4 regions of the Streptomyces sp. R11 genome follow, and region 1 is predicted to be linked to each of the others. Evidence: riboswitches for the same ligand, from Rfam matches in the RefSeq annotation. Region 1 holds a riboswitch; each other region holds the start of a gene.
What was found. Region 1 has a riboswitch for cobalamin ahead of AB5J55_RS28230 (ribonucleoside-diphosphate reductase subunit alpha). Riboswitches for the same ligand answer to the same signal wherever they lie in the genome.
Positions count from the first base shown of each region.

Region 1 (4,965 bases):
CACCCAGTTGGTGCCGGTGGCGAGGCCGTGCAGCAGGCCCCGGCTGCGGAACCAGTAGACGTACGCGAAGGCGCCGTAGAAGAACAGGCCCTCGATGCACGCGGCGAAGCAGATCAGGTTGAGCAGGAAGCGACGCCGGTCGGCCTTGGTCTCCAGGCGGTCCAGCTTCTCGACCTCGTTGATCCACTTGAAGCAGAACTCGGCCTTCTCGCGGATGGACGGGATGTTCTCGACGGCGTCGAAGGCCGCCGCCCTGTCCTCAGGGTCGGGGAGATAGGTGTCGAGCAGCGTCAAGTAGAACTGGACGTGCACGGCCTCCTCGAAGAGCTGCCTGCTCAGGTACAGGCGCGCCTCGGGGGAGTTGATGTGCTTGTAGAGCGTGAGCACCAGGTTGTTCGCCACGATCGAGTCGCCCGTCGCGAAGAACGCGACCAGCCGGCCGATCATGTGCTGCTCGCCCTCGGACAGCTTCGCCAGGTCGGCGACGTCCGAGTGGAGGTCGACCTCCTCGACGGTCCAGGTGTTCTTGATCGCGTCCCGGTAGCGCTCGTAGAAGTCCGGGTAGCGCATGGGGCGCAGGGTCAGTTCGAAGCCCGGGTCGAGCAGGTTGGCGTTACGGGTAGTCATTACTGGCAGGCCTCGCAGGACTCGGGGTTTTCCAGGGAGCAGGCGACGGCGTCGGGCTCGGCGACCTGCTGGACGGGGATGGTCTTCTCGGGCTGGGCGGCCTGACCCTGGGCGGCGCGGGCGATGCGGGTCGCCGGGCGCGAGCGCAGGTAGTACGTCGTCTTCAGGCCCGATTTCCAGGCGTACGCGTACATCGAGGAGAGCTTGCCGATGGTCGGCGTCTCCAGGAACAGGTTCAGGGACTGGGCCTGGTCGAGGAACGGGGTCCGCGCCGCCGCCATGTCGATCAGGCCGCGCTGCGGGATCTCCCACGCCGTGCGGTAGAGCCGCCGTACGTCCTCGGGGATCCAGGCGAACTCCTGCACCGAGCCGTTCGCCTCGCGCAGCGCCTCACGGGTGCGGGCGTCCCAGACGCCGAGCTCCTTGAGCTCGTTGACCAGGTAGGAGTTGACCTGGAGGAACTCTCCGGAGAGCGTCTCGCGCTTGAACAGGTTGGAGACCTGCGGCTCGATGCACTCGTATACACCGGCGATCGACGCGATGGTCGCGGTGGGCGCGATGGCGAGGAGCAGGGAGTTGCGCATGCCGGTCGTGGCGATACGGCTGCGCAGGACCGCCCAGCGCTCCGGCCAGGTCAGCTCGACGCCGTAGTGATCGGGGTGCAGGACACCCCGGGCGGTACGGGTCTTCTCCCAGGCCGGCAGCGGGCCGTTGCGCTCGGCGAGGTCGGCGGAGGCCTCGTAGGCGGCGAGCATGATGCGCTCGGCGATCCGGGTCGACAGGGCTTTCGCCTCGGCCGAGTCGAAGGGCAGGCGCAGCTTGAAGAAGACGTCCTGCAGGCCCATCGCCCCGAGTCCGACCGGCCGCCATTTCGCGTTCGAACGGCCCGCCTGCTCGGTCGGGTAGAAGTTGATGTCGACGACCCGGTCGAGGAACGTGACGGCCGTGCGGACGGTGGCGTCGAGCCGCTCCCAGTCGATGTCGCCGGTCATCGTGTTCACGAAGGCGCCCAGGTTGACCGACCCCAGGTTGCAGACCGCCGTCTCCCCGTCGTCCGTGACCTCCAGGATCTCCGTGCAGAGGTTGGAGGAGTGGACGACATGGCCCGGCAGGGCCGTCTGGTTGGCGGTGCGGTTGGCGGCATCCTTGAAGGTCATCCAACCGTTGCCGGTCTGCGCGAGGGTGCGCATCATGCGGCCGTACAGGTCACGGGCGGGGATGGTCTTCTTCGCGAGCCCGGCCGCCTCCGCCTTGCGGTACGCGGCATCGAACTCCTCGCCCCACAGGTCGACGAGATCCGGCACGTCCGACGGTGAGAACAGCGACCACGGCTCGTCGGCGTTGACCCGGCGCATGAACTCGTCCGGGACCCAGTGCGCGAGGTTCAGGTTATGTGTACGGCGGGCGTCCTCACCGGTGTTGTCGCGCAGCTCCAGGAACTCCTCGATGTCGGAGTGCCAGGTCTCCAGGTACACCGCGGCGGCACCCTTGCGCCGGCCGCCCTGGTTCACCGCGGCGACCGAGGCGTCGAGGGTCTTCAGGAACGGGACGATGCCGTTGGAGTGGCCGTTGGTGCCGCGGATCAGCGAACCCCGGGAGCGGATACGGGAGTACGAAAGCCCGATGCCGCCGGCGTGCTTGGAGAGGCGGGCGACCTGGTGGTAGCGGTCGTAGATGGAGTCCAGCTCGTCCTTGGGGGAGTCGAGGAGGTAGCAGGACGACATCTGGGGGTGCCGGGTACCGGAGTTGAAGAGGGTGGGGGAGGAGGGGAGGTAGTCGAGGCGGCTCATGAGCCCGTAGAGCGCGGCGACTTCGTCCACCGACCGGGCGGTGTCGTCCTCGGCGAGACCCGCGGCGACGCGCAGCATGAAGTGCTGGGGCGTCTCGACGACCTTGCGGGTGATGGGGTGACGCAGGAGGTACCGGCTGTGCAGGGTGCGCAGGCCGAAGTAGCCGAAGCGGTCGTCGCCGTCCGTGTCGACCAGGGCGTCGAGGCGGGCCGCGTGCAGGCGCACGAACTCGGCGGTCCGGTCGGCGATGAGGCCCTCACGGTGCCCGGTCGCGACCGACCCGGTGAAGGACGTGACGCCCTGCGAGGCGGCCTCGGCGGCGATGGAGAGGGTCAGCAGCCGGGCGGCGAGCCTGCTGTAGGCGGGGTCCTCGGAGATCAGGCCGGCCGCCGCCTCGGTGGCCAGCTCGCGCAGCTCCGCCTCGTCCGCGAACGCGGACCGGCCGCGCAGCGCGGCGGCGGCGACCCGGCCGGGGTCGGCATCGGGGAGGTCGGCGGTCAGCTCGGTCAGGGTCCGCAGCAAGGCGGTTCCCGGAGCGTCCTCGTCCGTCGGGACGGTCGGAACGGCTGAGGCCGGGTCTGCTGGCGCGATGGTCACGTGGGGGCTCTCCCTCGCTCGGCACGGGGGCCTCGGCGAGGGCAGGGGGCAGCACACGAGCGCACACGGCGTCGCGTCCACCGGCCCATTCCACGAGGCCCGGACGTCGGGCGCACCGGCCGGGTGGCCGGGCGCGCTGTCGGCAGGTCCTCGGACTGACTCCTGCGCACGCCGATCCTGGGAACAGACATGCACAAGTACACCGTTGCGGGACAGTTCCGGATTCGCACCGGATTCCCCTGCGGCGACAGCGAGCATGAGCATACATCTTGTGCTCACCCGCCACGCCACCCCCAGATGTTGTGTCGTGCTGGTTTCAGAGCGTCAACTTGTAGGTGAGGAGAGTGATGTCGGCAAGGTGCTGGATCGGGCTCCAGTCCCGCTCGGGCATGCGGACGAAGCCCAGTCGTTCGTAGATCCGGTGGGCGCCGTGCATGGTGCGCTGGGTCGACAGGACGATGCGTACGCAGCCCTCCGTGGCGCGGGCGAGGTCGCCACAGGCGCGCACGAGCGCCTCGCCGACGCCGCTCCCGCGGGCCGTGTGGTCAACGGCGAGCATCCGGATCTCGGCCTCTCCCGGGCGGGCTATGTCGGCCATGGGGCCACCGGCCGGGACGAAGGTCACCCCGCCCAGCAGCAAGCCGTTCTCGACAGCCACCAGTACCTCGGCGGCGGCCGCGCGCTTGGCCACGTCCTTGAGTTCACCGAGGTATTCGTCACTCTCCCCGAAGTCGAGGAGGCCGTCCTGGAGGTAGGCCTGGGCGGTGATCTCGCCGAGGGCCGCGTACTCGTGGGGTTTCGCTTGCCGGATCAGGATGTCCATGCGGCCGAGTCTGCCGGGCCGACCCCTGGGGGCGGCTGGGGATTTTCGCCGAGGGCCGCCGGGTTGCGGGGAGTTCCGGGAGTGCTTCCATGGAGATAGGTGTCGGCGCCCCGCGGTCGCTCCGTTTCGAGAGTCCTTCTCGGAAGGAGACGAACGATGACGAGGGTCGTCCGTCGCCCGCCCGGCAAGAAGCGACCGCGCAACGCGCCGATGGCGACGCTGGCTCCGAGACGGGCGGGCACCTGGGTCTGGCAGGGGTTCGTGGCCCATTGGCACCGGCTGACGATCCGCCTTGAGGCTCGCGGCGGCACCACCCGCCCCAGGAAGTGGCGCCGGTGGTTCACCTACACCAACGTCACCCGGGCCATCTGGACGGTGGCCGCTCTCGCCTTGCTCGCGTGGGTGGTGGAGGGCCTGTACATCCTGATCTCGAGCAACACGACCAGCTTCGAGAAGTGGCGGCAGGGCAATCATGGATTCGAGACCGTCCTGCGCTTCCTCGGCCCGGTGCTCGCCGCGTCGCTCGCCGCCACCCTCTTTCTGTTCTGGTGGTACCGGTGGACCAAGCGGCGCTATCTCGCCAAGGCACGGGACGACCCCCACCGACTGGTGCTCACCGCCGGCCCGGACGCCACCGAGATCGTGGGCAGGGAGGAGATCGCCCAGGTCATCGCCGAACGGCTGCGCGAGCGCGACACGCGCCGTCCGTATCTGCTGGTCGGCGGTGTCGGCGTGGGCAAGACGGCCGTCCTGGTACGGCTCACCGAGCTGCTGGCGGAGCAGAACGCCGTACCGGTGCCGATCCGGCTGCGGGACGCGAACGGCGGCACCGACCTGAACTTCGAACGCATGGCCAAGCAGCGCTTCATCGACGAGGCACCCCGGGGCATCCTCGCGCGCACCAAGACCGAGCGGGTCTGGCAGCAACTGCTCGCCGACGACAAACCCGTCGTCATCGCCGACGGACTGGAGGAGGCTCTCCTCGGCGACGGCATCGGACAGAACCGGGACAACATCATCCGGCGAGCCATCGAGCGCGCCTACGAGGAGAAGCTGCCCCTCGTCATCGCCTCCCGTCCGCACAGCCCCCTGGAGAGCACCCCGGCCGCGATCGTGGAGCTGGAACCG
Region 1 is NZ_CP163432.1:6,080,448-6,085,412, forward strand. It holds gene AB5J55_RS28225 (ribonucleotide-diphosphate reductase subunit beta) at 1-627, opposite strand, end outside; gene AB5J55_RS28230 (ribonucleoside-diphosphate reductase subunit alpha) at 627-3,014, opposite strand; cobalamin riboswitch at 3,138-3,312, opposite strand; gene AB5J55_RS28235 (GNAT family N-acetyltransferase) at 3,331-3,837, opposite strand; gene AB5J55_RS28240 (ATP-binding protein) at 3,994-4,965, shown strand, end outside.

Region 2 (4,965 bases), 1.4 Mb from region 1:
AGGCGCCCTTGCCCTTTACCGCCGTGGCCAGTTGGTCGCGGGCCGGGGCGTAGGTCCAGGAGGCGAGCAGAACTCCGTGCCGGGCGAGCGCGACCAGGGTGCAGAAGCCGTCGTCCCCGTGCACGAACTGACGGGTGCCGTCGACGGGGTCGACGATCCAGACCGGGGCGTCGCCGCGAATCGCGTCGTACGACGCCGGGTTCGCGTGCACCGCCTCCTCGCCGACCACGACCGAGCCGGGCAGGAGCGCGCCGAGTGTCTCGGTGAGGTACTGCTCGGCGAGCCGGTCGGCGTCGGTCACCAGGTCGTGCGGTCCGTTCTTCTGGTCGACCTCGTGTGCGGCGAGCTGCCGGAAGCGGGGCATGATCTCGGTCGCGGCCGCCTTGCGGACCGCTTCTTCCACGTCTGTCGCGTGCTGTGCGAGAAACTCGTCGATGGTTTCGTTGTTTTCGATCACCCCTCCATAAGAGCACGTCCCACTGACAACCCCCGCCCGCCGGATGGACACAGGGTGGCATCGACGTGAACTCGCGGTGCCGGTATCGGCAGGTCAGAGGCCTGTTCTCGGGCGGTCGCCGACGTGGGCCCGTCCTCAGCGGCCGACCGCGTACCCCTGCATCCCCCGTGGATTCGCCGCCGCCGACAGCACGCCGGTCTCCGGATCCCTCGCCACGGCGCACAGCCGGCCCTCAGACCAGTCCTCACCGACGGTCACCTCGTGACCACGCCGCCGTAGCTCCTCGACCACCTCGGCGTCCATCCGGGACTCGACCGTGACGCTCCCCGGTCGCATCCCGCGCGGGTGGAAGGAGCCCGGGAAGCTGTCGTTGTGCCAGTTCGGGGCGTCGATCGCGCCCTGGAGGTCGAGGCCGCCGCGGACCGGGGCGCGCAGGGCGACCGCGAGGAGGAAGTGCAGCTGCCACTGGTCCTGCTGGTCCCCGCCGGGTGTGCCGAAGGCCATGACGGGCACGCCGCCACGCAGGGCGATGGAGGGCGTGAGGGTGGTGCGGGGCCGCCGGCCCGGGGTCAGTGAGTTCGGCAGTCCCTCCTCCAGCCAGGTCATCTGCAGCCGGGTGCCGAGCGGGAAGCCCAGTTCGGGCACGACGGGGTTGGACTGGAGCCAGCCGCCGCTGGGCGTCGCCGCGATCATGTTGCCCCAGCGGTCGACGACGTCGATGTGGCAGGTGTCGCCGCGGGTGCCTCCGTCGGCCGAGACCTCGGGCTCGCCCGGCACCGGGGAGGTCGGTCGCTTGGCGACGGTCGGTTCCCCGCCCCCCAGCGCGTCGAGGCCGGGCCCCGCGGCGGCCGCCACGCGCGCGTGCGCGCACAGTCTCGGGGCGAGGCCGCCCGGACTGCCGGGCCGCAGCTCGTGGCAGGCCTTCTCGCCGACCAGCTTCCGCCGGCCCGCGTTGTACCGGTCGGACAGCAGCTCGGCGAGCGGTACGTCGGCCGCGTCGCCGTACCAGGCCTCCCGGTCGGCCATGGCCAGCTTGCAGCCCTCGATCAGCAGATGGACGTATTCGGCGGACCCGTACCGGGGCAGCTCGGGAGGGAGCAGCGCGAGTTGCTGGAGAAGGACCGGGCCCTGGCTCCAGGGGCCGGCCTTGCACACGGTCCAGCCGTTCCAGTCGTACGTCGCCGGCGCCTCGTAGGTCGCGGACCAGCCGGCGAGGTCGGCGGCCGTGAGCGTGCCGGAGTGCCGCTCGCCGCTGGTGTCCATGGTGGGGCGCCGGGCCTGCCGTACGAGGGCCTCGGCGATGAAACCGCTGCGCCACACCTCCCGCGCCGCCTCGATCTGCGCGACCCGGTCCCCGGCCCCCTCGACCTCGTCGAGCAGCCGCTTCCAGGTGGCGGCGAGGGCGGGATTGCGGAACAGCTCCCCTGGCCGGGGCGCCTTCCCGTTGCGCAGGTACACGTCGGCCGACGACGTCCACTCCGTCTCGAACAGTTCCCGCACGGTCTCGACGGTCTCGCCGACCCGCTCCACGGGCGCGTGCCCGTGTTCGGCGTAGCCGATGGCGTACCTGAGCACGTCGGCGAGCGTCCTGGTGCCGTGGTCCCGCAGCAGAAGCATCCAGGCGTCGAACGCGCCGGGCACGGCGGCGGCGAGCGGCCCGGTGCCGGGTACGAGGTCCAGCCCGAGCCCCCGGTAGTGCGCGACGGTCGCACCGGCGGGCGCCACGCCCTGCCCGCACACCACCCGGACCTCGCCGCCCGCCGGGGCGATCAGGATCGGCACCTCACCGGCCGGGCCGTTGAGATGCGGCTCGACGACATGCAGCACGAACGCGCCCGCCACAGCGGCGTCATAGGCGTTGCCCCCGCCCTCCAGCACGGCCATCGCCGACTGGGAGGCGAGCCAGTGGGTGGAGGACGCCATGCCGAAGGTGCCTTGGAGCGTGGGGCGGGTGGTGAACATCGGGTCTGACACCTCGCTGTCGCGCGGATCGGTCCATCCGATCTTCAGGGACTACCCGTTCGGGGTTCAACCTTCCGGCCGGGGCCGGTTCGGTGTCGGTGGTGAATGGTGAGTGGCCCGTGTGTGGTCGTCCGATTCATCGTGCGCGCCTGGGCGGAGTGAAGGTGTAGAGGTCGAGCACGTCGGGACAGGGAGCGACGCCGGGGCCGCCGGCCCTGACCCAGGTGATGATGTCCTCGGTGGCTTCGGGGTCGTTGACGAGGCCGAGCCAGACGGGACGGCCGCCCGCGGCGCGGCCTGCGGCGGAGGGCTGGACGACGATCACATTGGCGTGTTCGCACACGCCGAGGCAGTCGGAGATGCGCACGGGCGCGTTCTCGGCGAGTCGCGCGCTCTGCTGGGCGTGATCGACTCCGGGCACCTTCGGGGTCCCGCAGCAGCAGTCCCTGCACACCACGATCCGGCTGGGTATCGGTTGTTCCGGGGGTGTGCGCACGTCAGCACCGCCCCACGGGGCCGGCCGGCCGCAGGAAGCGGATCACCGGGTGGCCGGGGTCGTCGGTGACCTCGGTGCGGACGCCGTAGACCTGCTCGATGAGCGCCGGTGTGAGGACCTCGGACGGGCCGCCCTCGCCGAGGGTGGAGACGAAGGAGGCGGTGACGAAGTCGGGTTCGGCGTCCAGGACCTTCTCGAAGGAGGGCGCGTTGTCCGCGAGCCGCGGCACGGAGGCGTTCGCCTTCTCCAGGCCCTTCATCACCGGGTCGGTCAAGGTCGCCGTGCCGGCCACCCGGTCGGCGAGGCCGAGGGAGAGCAGGATCTCCGTGGTGCCCTGGTTGAGGGACACGGCCCGCTTCGGGGGCGACTTCAGGGTGACCTTGTGGCCGCAGTTGTCGAGGGTGAGGGGGTAGCCCGCGGCGGCGGACTTCCCGGTGTCCTCGGCGCTGCCGCTTCCCGAGCCGCCGCACGCGGTGAGCAGGAGGGCGGGCGCGAGCAGCAGGGCAGCGGGACGGAGGGCAAGACGGTACACAGGCGTGCCTCGGTTGTCGGGGCTCGTACGCGGAGCCCGGCCTACGGACGTCCTCCGCGCGCGGGCGTGGAGGTGCCAGCAGGTCTTCGGACTCGGGTTCGTCCCGACGGGGCGCCTTCCCGGTCTCCCAGTGGCGTGCGTCTGTGCCCCGCCGGTCCCCCTCACCGCTGCGCGTCAGTTCCGGATTCGCACCGGATTCCCTGGCCTCGGGTGTGGCTCGACTGGCCCTCAGAGGCTATCAAGCCCCGCTTGCGGCCGGGTCGTTCGAGCGGTCGCCCCTAGGCCCAACGGGACGCGGAGACCCAGGTCACAATCTGGAAGAGGGCAAGGTCACAGCCGTGCCCCCTGCTGCTCCTTTGATGATCTGACCTAGCATCCGAGCATGACGGTCCTGCCTGACGACGGGCTCTCGCTGGCCGCCGAGTTCCCTGACGCAACCCATGAGCAATGGCAACGCCTGGTGGAAGGCGTGCTGCGCAAGTCGGGCAAGGACGTCTCGGGCCCGGCTGCGGAAGACGCCCTGTCCACTGCGTTGGAGGACGGGCTGCGCACCCGCCCCCTGTACACCTCGCACGATGCCGCGCCCGATTCCGGTCTGCCCGGATTCGCCCCGTTCATCCGCGGCGGTCGCGCCGAGGGCAACACGGCGGGCGGCTGGGATCTGCGGCAGCGGCACACGGCGCTCACGGACGGCCTGGTGCTCGCGGACCTGGAGAACGGCGTCACCTCGCTCTGGCTGGTCCTCGGCGAGGGCGGCATCCCGGTGTCGTCGCTCGGCCGCGCCCTGGAGGGCGTCTACCTCGACCTGGCCCCTGTCGTCCTCGACGCCGGCGCCGACGTGGAGCCCGCCGCGCGGGAGCTGCTGCGGCAGTACGAGGAGCGGGGCGTCGCCAAGGAGGCGGCGCGCGGCAACCTCGGCGCCGACCCGCTCGGCCACGAGGCCCGTACGGGCACGAACTCGGAGTTCGCGCCGGTCGCCTCGCTGGCGCGGCTGTGCGCCGAGGAGTACCCGGGGCTGCGGGCGCTGACCGTGGACGCGCTGCCGTACCACGAGGCAGGCGGCTCGGCCGCCCAGGAGCTGGGCTCCTCGCTGGCGACCGGTGTCGCGTACCTGCGCGACCTCACCGAGGCGGGGCTGACCGCCGAACAGGCGTGTGCGCAGCTGGAGTTCCGCTACGCGGCCACCGCCGACCAGTTCCTGACGATCGCCAAGCTGCGCGCCGCGCGCCGGCTGTGGGCGCGAGTGACCGAGGTCTGCGGGGCGCCCAGCGCTCAGGTGCAGCATGCCGTCACCTCGCCGGTGATGATGACGCGCCGGGACCCCTGGGTGAACATGCTGCGCACGACGGTCGCCACGCTGGCCGCCGGGGTCGGCGGCGCCGACGCCGTGACCGTGCTGCCCTTCGACCACGCGCTCGGCCTGCCGGACGCCTTCGCCCGGCGCATCGCCCGCAACACCTCGACCATCCTCATCGAGGAGTCGCACCTCGCCCGGGTGATCGACCCGGCGGGCGGCTC
Region 2 is NZ_CP163432.1:7,458,280-7,463,244, reverse strand. It holds gene AB5J55_RS34375 (inositol monophosphatase) at 1-457, opposite strand, end outside; gene AB5J55_RS34370 (gamma-glutamyltransferase family protein) at 593-2,419, opposite strand; gene AB5J55_RS34365 ((2Fe-2S) ferredoxin domain-containing protein) at 2,556-2,915, opposite strand; partial or broken gene AB5J55_RS34360 (ABC transporter substrate-binding protein) at 3,043-3,447, opposite strand; cobalamin riboswitch at 3,507-3,688, opposite strand; gene AB5J55_RS34355 (methylmalonyl-CoA mutase family protein) at 3,830-4,965, shown strand, end outside.
Region 2: it holds a riboswitch for cobalamin, as region 1 does, so the genes downstream of both, AB5J55_RS34360 (ABC transporter substrate-binding protein) here and AB5J55_RS28230 (ribonucleoside-diphosphate reductase subunit alpha) in region 1, are expected to answer to the same signal.

Region 3 (4,965 bases), 4.0 Mb from region 1:
GCATGTCGGGGTCGTGGTAGATCGCGATCGGGTTCTCGCCGAAGCCGCGCGGCGGCTGGATCATCACGACGACGTTCCCGAACTGCAGCGACGCGAGGACGATGTCGTCCCCGTCGACGTACAGCGACCCCGGCGGCTCGCCCCACGCCTCCAGCATGCCGTCCCTGAGCTCCGGATCGAGCTTGTCGAACCAGGCCCGGTAGTCGGCCAGCGGCACACGCGCGGGCGCGGCGGCCAGCTGCTCCTCGGTGAGCCATTCGACGTCGTGGCCACCGGCGTTGATGAGCCGGTGGATCAGCTCGTCGCCGTTGTCCGGATAATCGGTGAGGCCGTACCCGGCGTCCCTGAGCGCGTCCAGCACCCGCACCGCCGAGGCGGGCGTGTCGAGGCCCACCGCGTTGCCGACGCGCGAGTGCTTGGTCGGGTATGCGGTGAAGACGAGCGCGAGCTTCTTGTCGCCGTTCGCCTTGTGCTTCAACTGGGCGTGCCGTACGGCGATCCCGGCGACCCGCCCGGCCCGCTCCGGGTCGGCGACGTACACGGGCACGTCGTCCGGGCCCTGCTCCTTGAAGGAGAACGGCACGGTGACGAGTCGCCCGTCGAACTCGGGGATCGCGACCTGCATCGCCGCGTCCATGGGGGAGAGGGCGGCGTCGGACTCGTCCCACGTTGCTCGCGAGGAGGTCAGGCAGAGGCCTTGCAGCACCGGCACGTTGAGCTCGGCGAGCCGGCCGATGTCCCACGCCTCCTCGTCACCGCCCGCCGACGCCTGCGAGGCGTGCGTGCCGCCGGCGGCGAGGACGGTGGCGACCAGGGCGTCGGCCTTGCCGAGGATCTCGTACAGTTCGGCGTCCGCCCCGCGCAGCGAACCGCAGTACACGGGAAGGGCGTTGGCGCCCCGAGCCTCGATCGCGTCGCACAGGGTGTCCACGAAGGCGGTGTTGCCGCTGAGTTCGTGGGCCCGGTAGAAGAGCACGCCGACGGTCGGACGGCCCTCGACGAAGACACGCTCGCCATGGACGCCGTACTCCGGCATCTTCCGCGGCTCGACGAACCCCTCGCCCGTCAGCAGCACGGTGTCCGAGAGGAACCGCGCAAGTTCGGTGAGGTTGGCGGGCCCGCCCTCGACGAGATACCTCAGCGCCTCGGCCACCACACCGGCCGGGACGGACGACTCGGCCATCAACTCCGCGTCCGGGACGGCCTCGCCGCCGAGCAGCACGGTCGGGATGCCCGAGGCCTTCAGCGCGGCGAGCCCGTCCTCCCAGGCCCGCTTGCCGCCCAGCAGGCGTACGACGGCGATGTCCGAGCCCTCGATGAGCGCGGGCAGCTCCTCGGTGACGTCCACGCGGGTCGGATTGCCGATCCGGTACGAGGCACCGGAAGCGGCCCTGGCCGCCAACAGGTCCGTGTCGGCGGTCGACAACAACAACACAGTGCTCATGCGGGCGCTCCCGGTGGAATGAAAGGCAGTCCTTGCGGCGCGCCCGACTCGATGAGCCGCCAGAGCGCGTCCGTGTCAGCGTGCTGTTCGATCAGGTCGCCGAGCCGGTCGAGCTGCTCCTCGCGCAGCGCGGCGAACGACGTGTCGGGGGCCGGCACGAAGCGGCGGCCCGCGGCGGCGGCCACCTCGCGCAGGAAGGCCCGGCGGAAGTCGTCCGACTCCAGCGAGCCGTGCCAGTGCGTGCCCCAGGTCTGGCCGACCCGGCAGCCGTCGAGGAAGGCCTCCCCGCCATGGATCTCGGCGACGCCGTGGTGGATCTCGTACCCCGCGACGTGCGCGCCGAGGGCTTCTCCCGTCGGCCGGGTGAGGGTCTTCTCGCGGGCGAACCGCACCCGCACGGGCAGGACACCGAGCCCCTCGACATGACCCTGCCGGCTCTCGACCTCGTCCTCGATGTGCTCGCCGAGGACCTGGAAGCCGCCGCAGATGCCGAGGACGGGCCGTCCCTCGGCGACCCTGCGCCTCAGGGCCTGCGCGAGCCCACGCTCCCGCAGCCACTCCAGCGCCCGGACCGTCCCCCGGGTCCCCGGAATCACCACGAGGTCGGCGTCGGCCAGTTCCTCGGGGCGGTCCACGAACCGCACCACGACACCGGGTTCGGCGGCGAGGGCGTCGACGTCGGTGAAGTTCGACATCAGCGGAATGGCACAGACGGCGACCCGCAGCACGTCCTCGCCGACGGGCGGGGCGACGTTCGACTCGCGGACGGTCCCGCGCAGGGACACCCGCAGCCCGTCCTCCTCGTCGATGCCGAGGCCGTGCTGGAAGGGGAGGACGCCGTAGGTGTGGCGTCCGGTGAGGCCGTGCAGCATGTCGATGCCCGGCTCCAGGAGGCTGACGTCCCCGCGGAACTTGTTCACCAGGAACCCGGCGACGAGCGCCTGATCCTCGGGCGAGAGGAGCGCGACCGTCCCGAAGAAGGAGGCGAACACGCCCCCGCGGTCGATGTCACCCACCACCAGCACGGGCAGCCCGGCGTTGCGGGCGATCCCCATGTTGACGATGTCGGTCCGCCGCAGATTGATCTCGGCCGGAGAGCCGGCTCCCTCACAGATCACCGCGTCATACGTGCCCCGCAACTCGGCGAGACAGTCGAGCACGGTCCCGAGCAACTGCTGCTGCCGCCCGCCGTGATAGCCGCGTGCGCTCAGCTCACCCACCGGCTTGCCCAGCAGCACGACCTGACTGCTCTGTTCCCCACCGGGCTTGAGCAGCACGGGATTCATCAGCGCGGTCGGCTCGACCCGGCACGCCTGTGCCTGCATCGCCTGCGCCCGCCCGATCTCGGCACCCTCACGCGTGACGAACGAGTTGAGGGACATGTTCTGCGCCTTGAACGGCGCGACCTTCACTCCTTGCCGTACCAGCCACCGGCAGATCCCGGCGGTGACGACGCTCTTGCCGGCGTCGGATGTGGTGCCGGCGACGAGGAGACCACCGCCCGTCATGAGGTACGCCCCTTCACGATGCGGCGCGCGGCGACACAGACGCCGAGCGCCAGCCAACCGACGCGCTTCGACAGCCGTACGGCCCGTTCGATGTCCTGCGTGCCGACGGCCCGCCCGTCCCCGTTCAGCACGGGCCGGTGCTCGACCCGTCCGCCGTACGACAGCGTCCCGCCCAGCCGCACCCCGAGCGCCCCCGCGAACGAGGCCTCCACGGGCCCGGCGTTGGGGCTCGGGTGCTTGCCCGCGTCGGCGCGCCAGGCTCGTACCGCCCCACGGGGGTCACCTCCGGCGACGGCTGCGAGCACGGCGGTCAGCCGCGACCCCGGCCACCCCGCCACGTCGTCGAGCCTCGCCGAAGCCCAGCCGTATCGCCGGTACTTGGGCGACTTGTGCCCCACCATGGCGTCGAGCGTGTTCACGGCCCGGAACCCGACCAGCCCGGGAACGCCTGCCGCGGCGCCCCACACCAGCGCCCCCACGACCGCGTCGGAGGTGTTCTCGGCAACGGACTCCACGACCGCCCGCGCGATCCCGTCCGCGTCCAGCGCCTGCGGATCCCGCCCGCACAGATGCGGCAGCCGGGCACGAGCCGCCTCGACGTCCCCCGCTTCCAGCGCCTGCCCGATGACCCGGGCCTCCCGGGCGAGCGAAGTCCCCCCGACGACCGCCCAGGTGGCGGCACCGGTCAGCGCGACGGAGGTGGCGGGGGACGTGCGTACGAGACGAGCTGCCGCGGCACCGAGCGCCACGGCGCCACCGGCGCACACGGCGGTGTGCACCGCACCCCACGCGCGGTGGTCGCGCCACAACACCCGTTCCACGGCGGCGGCGGTCCGCCCGAACACGGCGACCGGATGCCCCCGGCGAGGATCGCCGAGCAGCAGATCACCGAGAAGTCCGGCGGCGGCGCCGTACGCGAAGACGCGATCGGCACGCATCGGGGTCAGCCGATCGTCGAGTCAGACGAGGGTCCGGTTCTGCATGTCGATCGGCAAGCGAGCATCGCGTTATGTCCTCACTCAGGGTGTCCGCGCCCTGGTTCGACGAGACCGGCGGTGAGAGTTCCTGGCTCCCGGGGGTGTCTACCCCGGTGACAGTGGCGGGACCGCGCCGGATTCACACCGGCTTCCTCTCCTACCGCCGCACATGGCTCCGGCAGTCCACCACGGGGTTGGAACGGCCGTCAACTTGCCGTTGACCTGCGAAGGGAGAGTGTGCGAAGGCCCACACAGCAGTGAGGTGCGGGACGGTGATCCGTCCCGCACCTCGGGTGTTTCAGGTGATGCGCGTCGTGCGTCAGGCGACGATCAGATAGATGCCGTACGCCACTGCCGCCGCGCATGCCGCGAAGCACGCGTACGCTCCCGTGACCGCGAGAGAGGCCGAGTCGCCCTGCGCCACGGCTCGTTCGCGCCGGGACAGGCCCGCGATGCCGAGGGTGAACAGGCCCACCAGGGCCACGGTGACCACGAGGCTGACGCCGAAGACGGAGCCGAGTGCCGCCCAGTCGATCTTCATGCTTCTGCTTTCTTGAGTGAGTGCGGGGGAGTGACTGGAGTGACCGGGTGCGTCAGACGGAGGCCTTCGAAGGCTCCGGCTCCGAGGACTGGGCCGGGATGGTGGCCGTGAGGTCCTCGCTCGCCGTGCCCGCGGGCGGCGGGGTCACGGCGGCCATGGCCGTGGTCACCACGCCGGCCGGCTCGTCGGACTCGTTGACGTTGGTGTGGTCGATGACCTCGCGGCGGGAGATCTTCCAGATCGCGGCGCTGGAGACCACCAGGAAGACCGCGACCACGGCCGTGCCCCAGGCGCCGAAGCCCGTCACGTACTCCGCGATCGCGCCGACCAGTGCGGCGGCCGGGAGGGTCAGGCCCCAGGCGACGAACATGCGGGTCGCCGTCGACCAGCGGACCACGCCGCCCTTGCGGCCGAGGCCCGCGCCCATCACCGCGCCGGAGACGGAGTGCGTGGTGGACAGGGAGAAGCCGAGGTGGGAGGAGGCCAGGATGACGG
Region 3 is NZ_CP163432.1:2,046,976-2,051,940, reverse strand. It holds gene cobN (cobaltochelatase subunit CobN) at 1-1,444, opposite strand, end outside; gene AB5J55_RS09350 (cobyric acid synthase) at 1,441-2,952, opposite strand; gene AB5J55_RS09345 (cobalamin biosynthesis protein) at 2,949-3,890, opposite strand; cobalamin riboswitch at 3,991-4,133, opposite strand; gene AB5J55_RS09340 (hypothetical protein) at 4,249-4,470, opposite strand; gene AB5J55_RS09335 (anion permease) at 4,523-4,965, opposite strand, start outside.
Region 3: it holds a riboswitch for cobalamin, as region 1 does, so the genes downstream of both, AB5J55_RS09345 (cobalamin biosynthesis protein) here and AB5J55_RS28230 (ribonucleoside-diphosphate reductase subunit alpha) in region 1, are expected to answer to the same signal.

Region 4 (4,965 bases), 3.3 Mb from region 1:
CTGATGGCGGCCAACAATCTCGCGGTGTGCCGACGGGTGTTGGGGCAGTACTCCGACGCGCTGTCGCTGGACCGCAGAACGATGGAAACCCGGAACAAGATCCTGGGCGCGGAACACCCCTACACGCGGGAATCGACCGTCAACTACGCCCGCAACCTGCTCGACTGCGGCGACTACGCCGGATCCGAGCTTCTGTTGCGACGTACCTACGACCACTGTCTGGAAAACAAGGAGTTCGGCCCGTCCTCTCCCACCACCATCAACGCGGGGAGGTCGCTTTCTGGGGCCCTGCTCCACCTGGGCCGCGCCCAGGAGGCGGAGCAGCTGACGCGCACGGTGCTGGCCAATCTGCCCTCCGAGGAGGGCTCCGCCTCTCCCAACCGGCTGCTGCTCCAACTGGGACTGGCCGGGATGCTGGGCGCGCAGGGCCGTACCGAGGAAGGCTGCGACCTGGCCCGCCAGGTCCTGGACGACTGCCGTCGGCTCTTCCATGACAAGCACCCCTACACGGTGGCTTGTTACGCGAACCTGGCCGTGCTCCTCTACTCGGCCAACGAGGTGGCCTCCTCCCTGGCCTACGCAGAACAGGCGGCACGGGCCTTCGCGGAGATCTTCGACGACGACCACCCGTTCACCCTGATGTGCCGGATGAACCTGGCCAATGCCCAGGCCGCACTGGGGCAGCGGGAACGAGCCCGCGCGACGTACGAGGAGGTTCTGGACCGGCTTGGCGACGTCCTCAACGACAACCAGCACCCCGCCCCGCTGGTCTGCGCCGCCAACCTCGCGGTGGTTCTGAACGAACTGGGAGAGGCGGAGGCCGCCGAGCGACTTCGCGAGGAGGTGCTGGGTGCGCTCACCGCGCGGCTCGGAGCCGACCACCCTCGGGCTCTCGCCCTGCGCAAGTGGAGTCGCTCGGGCTGGGAGTTCGACCCTCACCCGATCTGATCTGCGGGGAGGGGGCGCTCCTGGACTTCAGCGAGCGCCCCCGCTACACGGCGGCCCCGAAGCGTTCGCGGGCCCGGTCACGAAGCCACGCGAGTATTTCCGGTACGGCCGGCAGCGCGGCGAAGTGCGCCGCCTCACGCTTCAGCACGGGTGTCGCTGAAGGGATGCGGGCGGCCAGCCATCGGAAGTGGCCAACGGGCGAGAACGTGTCGTGTTCGCCATGCCAGAGCATGGTCGGGACTTCGACGATCTTGCCTGGCTCGAAGCCCCAGTCCTGTCGGAACGACAGCACGTCGTCCAGCCAGCCGAATGAGGAATGCACGGCGCTGGCCTGGTAGTTGGCCAGGAGTAAGTGCCGGATGCCGCCATGTCCCACCACTAGCCTGTCGGCCGCCGGCATCTCCGGGGTTAGCCAGGTCAGCAGTGATTCAGGGTTGTCCCTGATGGCATCCGCGTTGCTGGCCAGGTTCGCCCTGAGGCGATCCAGACATGCCGCGGAGCCGTCGCTGAGTGCCTCGGAGGCGGTCTTGTAGGCGTCGATGTTGGATTGGGCCATCCCGTCATACCAGTCGAGCCCGTCGGCATCTGGCGGCGCGATGCTGACCAGCGCGGCAGCACTGGCCACCCGGTCCTGGAGCAGCGCCGCGCAGGCCAATGCATGCGGCCCGCCACCAGAACGGCCGAGCACGGAGAACGGTCCGAGATTCAGGTGGTCGGCGATGGCCTGCACATCCGCCGCAGAATGACGCACAGTGCGGCCTTTTAACCGATGCGACTCCCCGTACCCTGGCCGGTCATAGGAGATGAGCCGAATACCCAGTTTGTAGAGAACGCTGGTACGTGGACGCGGCCCGACCCTGCTGCCCGGAGTGCCATGCAGCAAGAACACCGGGTGCCCCTTCGGGTCCCCCGACGTCTCGAAGAAGAGCAGCCTCTTGCCGTCGCCGCTCTTGACACTTCCCAACACCAGGTGTGCCTCCCGTCGCCAGCGCCGCGGCCGCCCGGAGCAGGACCCAGAGAACCAGCATCCCGCCCGTCAGGGCGCCAGTCGACACACAAACCAGCCGTCATAGCGACGGACCAAGGGTTTTCCGTAAGACGCAATGCCACGGGGTGACGGTTGCGCGTCCCGTAGGGCCGCTCGCACCGACCAAACGGTAGAGGATTCGCACCCTCCGGCAGGTCATTCCAGCCACACCGATAGCCATTCGGCGCAAAATGCATGTTTGGTTTGACACTTCAGTGATCACAACGCCCCAGGGCGGCGATCACGCAGACCGAGGGCAGTACCCACATGATGGGGCCACCCGACCCGCCGCGCATCCTGACGTCGGGTGATACCGGTCCGTCCGCGAGGAAGGACCGACGCCATGGCCGGGATCATGCACACGCCCACGGCGAAGCCCGGCAAACCGGTCGACGTCCATGGGCGAAATCCAGCCGAACCGGCCGCCCTCAACCTCGCTCGACACCGAACCACCGCCGCCGCCCACAGCCCCCTCTCAGCCCCCGCCTACCCCCGGGTAGAGTGTCGCCGTCGTCATCACACCCGTACGGGGGAAAGCCGGTGCAAATCCGGCGCTGACCCGCAACCGTGAACCGGTCGTCGAAGGCCGGTGAGCCGGATCGCCGCGTACGGGACAGTGACCGGCTCACGTGCACCGGCAGCCTGCCGGAGCGCGGCACCGTCGAGGTATACGGAGCCGAGCCGCCGGGGGTTTTCCCTGTGCTGCCCGGTTCCCCTTAGGGAAGGGCACCCGCCGATCATGTACGTCCGCCGCAGCGCAGCGGCCCTGGCCGCCACCGTCGTGATCGGCGCGGCCGCGCCCGCCGTAGCCGCCGACCCGACCCCCTCCACGTCGCCGTCGCAGGCGTACCCCGCCGAGCTGTACGGCGACTCCGACCCCACGTACGACGGCGTCTGGCGCCAGTCCCTCGCGCTGCTCGCGCAGGACACCGTCGAGGTGAAGCCGGCGAAGGGTGCCGTGGACTGGCTGCTCGGGCAGCAGTGCGCGAACGGGGCTTTCGCGCCCTACCGCGCCGACACGAGCACTGACTGCGGCGCCAAGACCCTGATCGACACCAACAACACGGCCGCCGCCGTGCAGGCACTGGCCGCGCTCGGCGGGCACGACGCCGCGGCCGACAAGGCGGTGTCCTGGCTGAAGTCGGTCCAGAACAAGGACGGCGGCTGGGGCTACACCCCGGGCGGGGCCACCGACGCGAACTCGACGTCGGTCGTGGTCGGCGCGCTGGCCGCCGCGGGCGAGAAGCCGGCGGAGGTCGTGAAGGGCGGGAAGTCCCCGTACGACGCCCTGATCGAGCTCGCCCTGCCCTGCAAGGGCGCCGACGCGGGCGCCTTCGCGTTCCAGCCGGACAAGAAGGGCGGCCTGGCCGCCAACGCGGACGCGACCGCGGCGGGCGTCGTCGGCTCGCTCGGCAAGGGCCTCGTGGTCAGCCCGGGCAAGCAGTCGGACGCGTCCTGCAGCGACGCCGGCTCCGCAACCCCGGAGCGGGCCGCGGCCAACGGCGCCGTGTACCTGACGAAGGCCCTCGCCAAGGACGGCCACCTCACGTCCGCCCTCCCCGGCGCCGAGGACCAGCCCGACTACGGCAACACGGCCGACGCGGTCGTCGCCCTCGCCGCACAGAGCGGGGCGGGCGCCGCGCAGAAGCCGTTGCGCTGGCTGGAGCAGAACTCCGCGAAGTGGGCCGCGCAGAGCGGCCCGGCCGCCTACGCCCAGCTGATCTTCGCCGCCCACGCGACCGGCGCCGACCCGCGTGACTTCGGCGGCACCGACCTGGTCAAGCAGCTCAACGCGACGGGCCCGGCACCGCAGTCGGCGCCGAACGGGTCGGTGACGACGTCGGCGAAGGCCTCGGACAAGCAGGAGGACGAGGACAAGGGCTTCGGCGTGTGGTGGTTCGTCGGTGTCTGCCTGGTCGCGGGCATCGGCGTCGGCTTCCTGCTGAGCGGCCGCAACAAGGCCAAGCGATCGTGATCCGCCGCGCTCTCACCCTCCTCCTGGCCGCGCTGGTCCTCGTGACCGGCGCGGCCCAGGCCGCCCAGGCGACCGGATACCGCTACTGGTCCTTCTGGGACCGCGACGGCGGCAAGTGGACGTACGCCACCCAGGGCCCCTCCATCGCCCGCCCCTCCGACGGCGACGTCCAGGGCTTCCGCTTCGCGGTGAGCGAGGACTCGAAGGACGCCGCCCAGCCGGGGGGCGCGGCCGAGTTCGCGGTGATCTGCGCACGGACGCCCGCGCAGGACGGCAAGAAGCGGGTGGCTCTGGTCATCGACTTCGGTACGCCGGCCGACGCCCCGTCGGGCGAGACGCCCCCTGCCCGCCGCACCATATGCGCCCGGGTCGCCCCGGACGCGACCACGGCGGAGGCTCTGGCCACGGTGGCCAAGCCCCTCCGGTACGGCACGGACGCGCTGTTGTGCGCGATCGGGGGCTACCCGGAGAAGGGGTGCGGGGAGCAGGTGGCCGGGGGCGACAGGTCGACGGGTTCTGAGAAGACACCTTCCGAGAAGGCAGCCTCCGAGAAGAAGGACGCCTCGGACGGCGGTCCGTCGCTGGGGTTGGTGGCGGGGATCGTCGTGGTGGCGGTGCTGGGCGCGGCAGCGGTCTGGCAGACACGGCGGCGGCGGGCCTGATGGCAAGCCGCCCCAGCCGGCCTGCGGGCACCCGTGCCGCCGGGGAGGTGCCCGTCCCGAAGAGAGGCGGCACCCCACCGGCGCCGGCAGGCGGCCCCACCCCCCGGCCGGGTCCCCGGGCGCAGCTCCACCCCGGCGCCTGGTGGCTCTGGGCCCTCTCCCTCGGCACCGCGGCCACCCGCACCACCAACCCCCTCCTGCTCACCCTCCTCATCGCCACGTCCGCCTACGTGGTGGCGACCTGCCGCCCGAACACCCCCTGGGCCCGTTCCTACTCGGCCTTCGTCAAGCTCGCCCTGGCCGTCCTCGTCATCCGCCTCTTCTTCGCCGTGGCCCTCGGCTCCCCCATCCCC
Region 4 is NZ_CP163432.1:2,730,574-2,735,538, forward strand. It holds gene fxsT (FxSxx-COOH system tetratricopeptide repeat protein) at 1-948, shown strand, start outside; gene AB5J55_RS12415 (alpha/beta fold hydrolase) at 992-1,915, opposite strand; cobalamin riboswitch at 2,466-2,597, shown strand; gene AB5J55_RS12420 (prenyltransferase/squalene oxidase repeat-containing protein) at 2,715-3,950, shown strand; gene AB5J55_RS12425 (SCO2322 family protein) at 3,947-4,612, shown strand; gene AB5J55_RS12430 (energy-coupling factor transporter transmembrane component T) at 4,612-4,965, shown strand, end outside.
Region 4: it holds a riboswitch for cobalamin, as region 1 does, so the genes downstream of both, AB5J55_RS12420 (prenyltransferase/squalene oxidase repeat-containing protein) here and AB5J55_RS28230 (ribonucleoside-diphosphate reductase subunit alpha) in region 1, are expected to answer to the same signal.